3 regions of the Enterobacter sp. H2G27 genome follow, and region 2 is predicted to be linked to each of the others. Evidence: predicted binding sites of a transcription regulator. Region 2 holds the regulator's gene; each other region holds the start of a gene.
The links. Region 2 encodes PurR, which represses purine synthesis genes. Its sites were predicted from a motif close to CANGCAAACGTTTGCNTG; they were not measured.
Positions count from the first base shown of each region.

Region 1: a site for PurR is predicted at 1,105-1,122, ahead of gcvT (glycine cleavage system aminomethyltransferase GcvT). Genes of this name have one in related genera too.
Region 3: a site for PurR is predicted at 940-957, ahead of pyrD (quinone-dependent dihydroorotate dehydrogenase). Genes of this name have one in related genera too.

Region 1 covers NZ_JBSVSI010000001.1:3,483,090-3,485,358, reverse strand. Annotated here, with positions in the region: gene ubiI (FAD-dependent 2-octaprenylphenol hydroxylase) at 1-661, shown strand, start outside; gene gcvT (glycine cleavage system aminomethyltransferase GcvT) at 1,181-2,269, shown strand, end outside.
Region 2 covers NZ_JBSVSI010000001.1:1,633,728-1,635,996, reverse strand. Annotated here, with positions in the region: gene ACW9E7_RS07780 (MFS transporter) at 1-319, opposite strand, end outside; gene cydH (cytochrome bd-I oxidase subunit CydH) at 483-572, opposite strand; gene purR (HTH-type transcriptional repressor PurR) at 870-1,895, shown strand; gene punR (DNA-binding transcriptional activator PunR) at 1,913-2,269, opposite strand, start outside.
Region 3 covers NZ_JBSVSI010000001.1:1,317,503-1,319,771, forward strand. Annotated here, with positions in the region: gene ACW9E7_RS06105 (aliphatic sulfonate ABC transporter substrate-binding protein) at 1-235, opposite strand, end outside; gene ssuE (NADPH-dependent FMN reductase) at 228-803, opposite strand; gene pyrD (quinone-dependent dihydroorotate dehydrogenase) at 1,052-2,062, shown strand; gene zapC (cell division protein ZapC) at 2,228-2,269, shown strand, end outside.

The sequences.
Region 1 (2,269 bases), 1.8 Mb from region 2:
GGACTATCGTCATCACGCGCTGGTCGCGACGATCCGTACCGAAGAGCCGCACGGCGGCGTGGCGCGCCAGATTTTCCACAACGACGGCATTCTGGCGTTCCTGCCGCTTGCCGATCCGCACCTGTGCTCGATTGTCTGGTCCCTGGTGCCGGAAAAAGCCCAGCAGATGCATGAGGCGACGCCGGAGGCCTTTAACCAGGCGCTGTGCGTGGCCTTTGATAACCGCCTTGGCCTGTGCACGCTTGAAAGCGAGCGTCAGGTATTCCCGTTAACCGGCCGCTACGCGCGCCAGTTTGCGGCGCACCGTCTGGCGCTGGTGGGGGATGCGGCGCATACCATTCATCCCCTGGCCGGACAGGGCGTTAACCTCGGCTTTATGGACGCGGCGGAGCTGGTAGAAGAGCTGCGTCGCCTGCATCGCGAAGGGAAGGACATCGGGCAGCATCTCTATCTGCGCCGCTACGAGCGCAGCCGCAAGCACAGCGCGGCGATGATGCTGGCGGGCATGCAGGGCTTCCGCGAGCTGTTTGCCGGGGCGAATCCGGCAAAAAAACTGCTGCGCGACATTGGCCTCAAGCTTGCTGACACCCTTCCGGGCGTTAAGCCCCAACTCCTTCGTCAGGCGATGGGTCTTAACGACCTGCCGGACTGGCTACGTTAAAATACACGTCATCCTTCAAGCTGCCTCTGCGTTGGCCGCGTCTGCTCACCCCAGTCACTTACTTGTGTAAGCTCCTGGGGACTCTCAGACTTGCCGCCTTGATGCAACTTGAATGATTTTGTGTATTGACCCCTGTCACACTTTCTTTTCCCGGCCTCTGGCCGGGGAAATTCCCTCGTTTGAAATATTCTAATTTCACGTCATTTTTCGCATTAGATAATCTAATGTCGCGTTTTTCTCGTTACGGAAATTAGGCCCGATTTTCCGCACGAAATATCACCATGTGCTAAATCATGTTAGATCATTGTTAATTTTGTGCGGGGTTAATCGCATTTTTCCAGTGAATAACTCTGTAGGCTTTTTAGCGTTTTTTGGTCATAAGCTAATGTGATGACCCATTTTGCCTTATGGTTAACCGCCGGTTTCGGTGGTAAGTTCAGGTAAAAGAGAACGTTTGCGTCGGTGCCCGAACGCGGGGCCGATACCGGGTTTCACGGTGAATTTTTCAACGAGGACAAGATGGCTCAACAGACTCCTTTGTACGAACAACACGTGTTATGCGGCGCCCGCATGGTGGACTTCCATGGCTGGATGATGCCGCTGCACTACGGCTCTCAGATTGATGAGCACCACGCGGTGCGCACCGATGCCGGTATGTTCGACGTGTCCCATATGACGATTGTCGATCTGCGCGGTAGCCGCACCCGGGAGTTTTTGCGTTATCTGCTGGCAAACGACGTCGCCAAACTGAAGACGCCGGGCAAAGCGCTCTATACCGGCATGCTGAATGCCTCGGGCGGCGTGATTGATGACCTTATCGTTTATTACTTCACTGAAGATTTCTTCCGCCTCGTTGTAAACTCCGCCACCCGCGAAAAAGACCTCTCCTGGATCACCCAACACGCCGAACCTTATGCCATCGACATCACCGTCCGTGACGATCTGTCGCTGATCGCCGTGCAGGGACCAAACGCGCAGGCGAAAGCCGCCTCTCTGTTTAACGACGAGCAGCGCAAAGCAACCGAAGGCATGAAGCCGTTCTTCGGCGTGCAGGCGGGCGATCTGTTTATCGCCACCACCGGCTACACCGGTGAAGCCGGCTACGAAATTGCGATGCCGAACGAGAAGGCCGCTGATTTCTGGCGTGCGCTGGTGGAAGCGGGCGTGAAGCCTGCGGGTCTGGGCGCGCGCGATACGCTGCGTCTGGAAGCGGGAATGAACCTTTACGGTCAGGAGATGGATGAAGGCGTCTCTCCGCTGGCCGCCAACATGGGCTGGACCATCGCGTGGGAACCGGCTGACCGTGAGTTTATTGGCCGTGAAGCGCTGGAGATGCAGCGCGAGAAGGGCACCGAACAGCTGGTGGGACTGGTGATGAAGGAAAAAGGCGTGCTGCGCGGCGAGCTGCCGGTGCGCTTTACCGATGCTGACGGCAATCATCGCGAAGGCGTGATCACCAGCGGAACCTTCTCACCGACGCTGGGCTACAGTATTGCACTGGCACGCGTGCCGGCGGGCATTGGCGAAACGGCGGTGGTGCAAATCCGCAACCGCGAAATGCCGGTCAACGTGACCAAACCGATTTTTGTTCGCGCCGGTAAGCCGGTC
Region 2 (2,269 bases):
GGTTAAGGCTGGTCAGAATACGCGACAGCATCAGCGTGGTGTAGTCCGGCGAAATGGCCGATAGCACGTTGCCGAGGGTGAAAATCGCCATCAGGAAAATCAGCGCATTGCGGCGCGCGCGGTGCGAAAGGAGAAGCGTCATCAGCGGCGCCCCCACCATCACGCCGATAGCGTAGGCGCTGATCAACATGCCTGCCGCGGGGATCGAGACGTCCACGCCGCGGGCGATGACGGGCAGTAACCCCATCGGGGAGAATTCAGTGGTGCCAATCCCAAAAGCGCCAATCGCCAGGGCCAGCAGGGGAAAATTGATTTTCATGCGTCAACTCCGGATGCCGTGTCACGTGGTGACACAGAACAAAGAAGCGGAAAGCATGACATCAATCACAAAAAATGAGAAGTTAACAAAATGGCAAAAGATTTTTGCCAGAGAAGTAACAATCCGGGGAGTCGGGAGGGAGAAGGCTCTCCCTCCGCGTAAATCAGTGCAGCGCAGCCGTCAGACCGGCCACAACAATCAGAGCCAGCACAACAACGGTGGTGAACAGCGAAAACTTAAGATCGGAACTCATCAATTTTTCTCCTTTTAATCCCCACACGAAAAGTGAGCTTGCTCATTTTTGCACAGATTACGTCAAAAATCTTCCTGGATTTATACTGATAACCACTTTACCTCTTCCCCTTTTCATCAAGATAGGACAAAATTCCACGCTAAATTTATTAGCGTACCGGCCATTGACCCCCTCCTGACGTCCCGTGTCGTTTTCCCGGCGTGCCGCAATTCAACATTGCGAGATAAGGGTGAGAGAAGGCAAACGTTTACCTTCAAGTTTTTCAGGAGCTTAGGATATGGTCTGGAGTGACATTTAATGGCAACAATTAAAGACGTAGCAAAACGCGCAAACGTTTCCACCACAACCGTATCACATGTAATTAACAAAACCCGCTTTGTGGCGGAAGAGACGCGCAACGCCGTCTGGGCAGCGATCAAAGAGCTGCACTATTCGCCAAGTGCGGTTGCGCGTAGCCTCAAGGTTAATCACACCAAATCCATTGGATTGCTGGCAACCAGCAGTGAAGCGGCCTATTTTGCCGAGATCATTGAAGCGGTCGAAAAGAACTGCTTCCAGAAAGGCTATACCCTGATTCTGGGCAACGCGTGGAACAGCATTGAAAAACAGCGTGCCTACCTGTCGATGATGGCGCAAAAGCGCGTTGATGGCCTGCTGGTAATGTGCTCCGAGTATCCGGAGTCAGTGCTGTCGATGCTGGAAGAGTATCGCCATATTCCGATGGTGGTGATGGACTGGGGCGAAGCGCGCGCAGACTTCACCGATTCCGTTATCGATAACGCTTTTGAAGGCGGCTATATGGCCGGTCGTTATTTGATCGAACGCGGTCACCGCGAGATTGGCGTGATCCCGGGTCCGCTGGAGCGCAACACCGGGGCGGGCCGTCTTGCCGGTTTTATGAAAGCGATGGAAGAAGCGCTGATCAACGTGCCGGAAAACTGGATCGTGCAGGGCGACTTTGAGCCGGAATCAGGCTACCGCGCGATGCAGCAGATCGTTTCCCAGCCGCACCGTCCGACCGCCGTTTTCTGCGGGGGTGACATCATGGCCATGGGCGCGCTCTGCGCCGCCGATGAGCTGGGTCTGCGCGTACCGCAGGATATTTCCGTGATCGGGTATGACAACGTGCGTAACGCGCGCTTCTTCACCCCAGCGCTGACCACCATTCACCAGCCGAAAGATTCGCTGGGCGAAACGGCCTTCAATATGCTGCTCGACAGGATCGTCAACAAGCGCGAAGAGTCGCAGTCCATTGAAGTTCACCCGCGCCTGATTGAACGCCGTTCCGTTGCGGACGGTCCGTTCCGCGACTACCGTCGTTAATCCCTTTACGGGGCCAGCTACGCTGGCTCCCGTAACCATTCCCGGTTCAGCGTTTCGCTGTCCCCCAGATAATCCAGCAGCCAGGCCATGGCGGGCGAGACATCATTTTGTTGCCAGGTCAGGCAGCAGGCCGCGTCCGGGAACGGATTTTCCAGCGTCAGTTCAACCCATTCGCCGGTATCGATGCGCGGACGCGCAAAATGAACGGGCACCATCGCGACGCACAGTCCGGCACTGAGGCACGTCGCCGACGATTCCCAGTCCGGAGCCACCACCCGCCGCTGGTTGTCCAGAAGCCAGGTGATACGCTTGGGCAATGAACGGGACGTATCCTCCAGCACCAGCGAGGGCCAGTTGCGCAGCGTATCGTCGCT
Region 3 (2,269 bases), 320 kb from region 2:
TACTGCCGACGTTCAGGGCCTCCAGCATCTGCGGGCCGGCAGGGAACTCCACCCAGGAGAATTTAGTATCCGGGAAGCGTTTTTCCAGAAGCTGGTGGCTTTTCGCCAGCACCATGCTGACGCTGCCTTTCTGATACCCGATGCGTAAACTTTCCGGAGCTGTTTCTGCGGCATGGGCCAGCGAGGTAAGGGCCATCAGACCTGCCAGACCGATACGGGTGAACGTTTTAAACATGTGCGACTCCTTGAGGCTGACCAAACGCCGGGGCCTGGATATCTCTGCGGTGAAGGGCATGCCAGAACGTTTCCAGAGCGTTATCGAGGCGGGTTTGCAGGTTGGGCGTAAAGTGTGGTTTGTGTTGATAGTCAATGACCTGCGAGTCATCGGCGAAAACCCCGTGGAGGATCTCCTGCGCTTTCAGCGCGTTCAGTACCGGCTTCAGGGCGTAATCCACGGCCAGTAAATGGGCAACCGTACCGCCCGTTGCCAGCGGCAGCACGACTTTGCCGTCCAGGGCGCGTTCCGGAAGCAGATCGAGCAGGGTTTTCAGCGCGCCGGAAAAAGAGGCTTTATAAATGGGCGTTGCCACTATTAAGCCGTCAGCGCCGTTAAGCTGCTCGATGAGCGTTTTCAGCGCAGGGCTGTCAAAACGGGCATAAAGCAGATCTTCAGGTTCGAAGTTATGCAGGTTCCAGTGGCACACTTCCACATCCAGAGCATTGAGTTTTTCGCGGGCATATTCCAGCAGGGCGCTGGAGCGCGATGGGAATCGTGGACTTCCGGCAAGGGTAATGACGCGCATACTTCCTCCTTATAACTAATTGTTTGCTTTTATCTAACATTCATAACAATTTTCAGGAGTGTGACACCGCACGGTTATTCCACTAAATGATTTATCTGCAATTAAAATGCGAAAAAGTGCATAAGAAATAGACGGGAAGGTAAACGATTGCGTTTTGCGCTGATTTTTTGCCGCAGGTCAATTCCCTTTCGCGCCTGGATCGCCCATAATCCCCTCCCGGTTTGCACACCGGGAATCCAGGAGAGTTCATGTACTACCCCTTCGTTCGTAAAGCCCTTTTCCAGCTCGACCCTGAGCGCGCTCATGAATTTACATTCCAGCAATTACGTCGTATTACCGGAACGCCGCTGGCCGCTCTGGTGCGTCAGAATGTGCCGGTAAAACCTGTGCAGTGCATGGGGCTGACCTTTAAAAATCCGCTAGGTCTGGCGGCCGGTCTGGACAAAAATGGCGAGTGCATTGATGCCCTGGGCGCGATGGGCTTTGGCTCCATTGAAATCGGTACCGTCACCCCGCGCCCGCAGCCGGGAAATGACAAGCCGCGCCTGTTCCGACTGGTGGAAGCCGAAGGGCTGATCAACCGCATGGGCTTTAATAACCTCGGTGTTGATCACCTGGTTGAGAATGTAAAAAAAGCCCATTTTGACGGGATATTAGGCATCAATATCGGCAAAAATAAAGACACGCCGGTAGAGCAGGGTAAAGATGACTATCTGATTTGTATGGAAAAAGTCTACGCCTATGCCGGTTATATTGCGGTGAATATTTCTTCACCCAATACCCCGGGGCTGCGCTCTTTACAATATGGCGAAGCGCTGGACGATCTTCTGAGTGCCATTAAAAATAAACAAAATGAACTTCAGTCGATCCACCATAAATATGTTCCGGTCGCGGTTAAGATCGCCCCGGATCTTTCTCCCGAAGAATTGATCCAGGTTGCCGACAGTTTGGTTCGCCATAATATTGATGGTGTGATTGCAACCAATACCACTCTCGATCGTTCCCTCGTGCAGGGAATGAAAAACTGTGACGAAGCGGGTGGGTTAAGTGGCCGTCCGGTACAATTAAAAAGCACCGAAATTATTCGCGCCCTGTCTGCGGAATTAAAAGGTCGTCTGCCGATTATTGGCGTCGGCGGCATTGACTCCGTGATTGCTGCGCGCGAGAAAATGGCGGCGGGTGCGTCGCTGGTGCAGATCTATTCCGGCTTTATTTTTAAAGGACCGCCGCTGATTAAAGAAATCGTTACTCATATCTAATCTTTTCTCTTAATCAGATAACCAGGGCTTTATTTCCAGCCCTGGTTGTTTTATATTCCGTCACTGTTGCTTATTTAGTCATTATAGTCTTTTATTAATGGTGTTATAAACGAGGCGGCAAACAGGACATTTTTAGTACAGGACGTTTGGGGACGGGAGAGACACATGCGAATTAAACCTGACGATAACTGGCGCTGGTATTTTTGC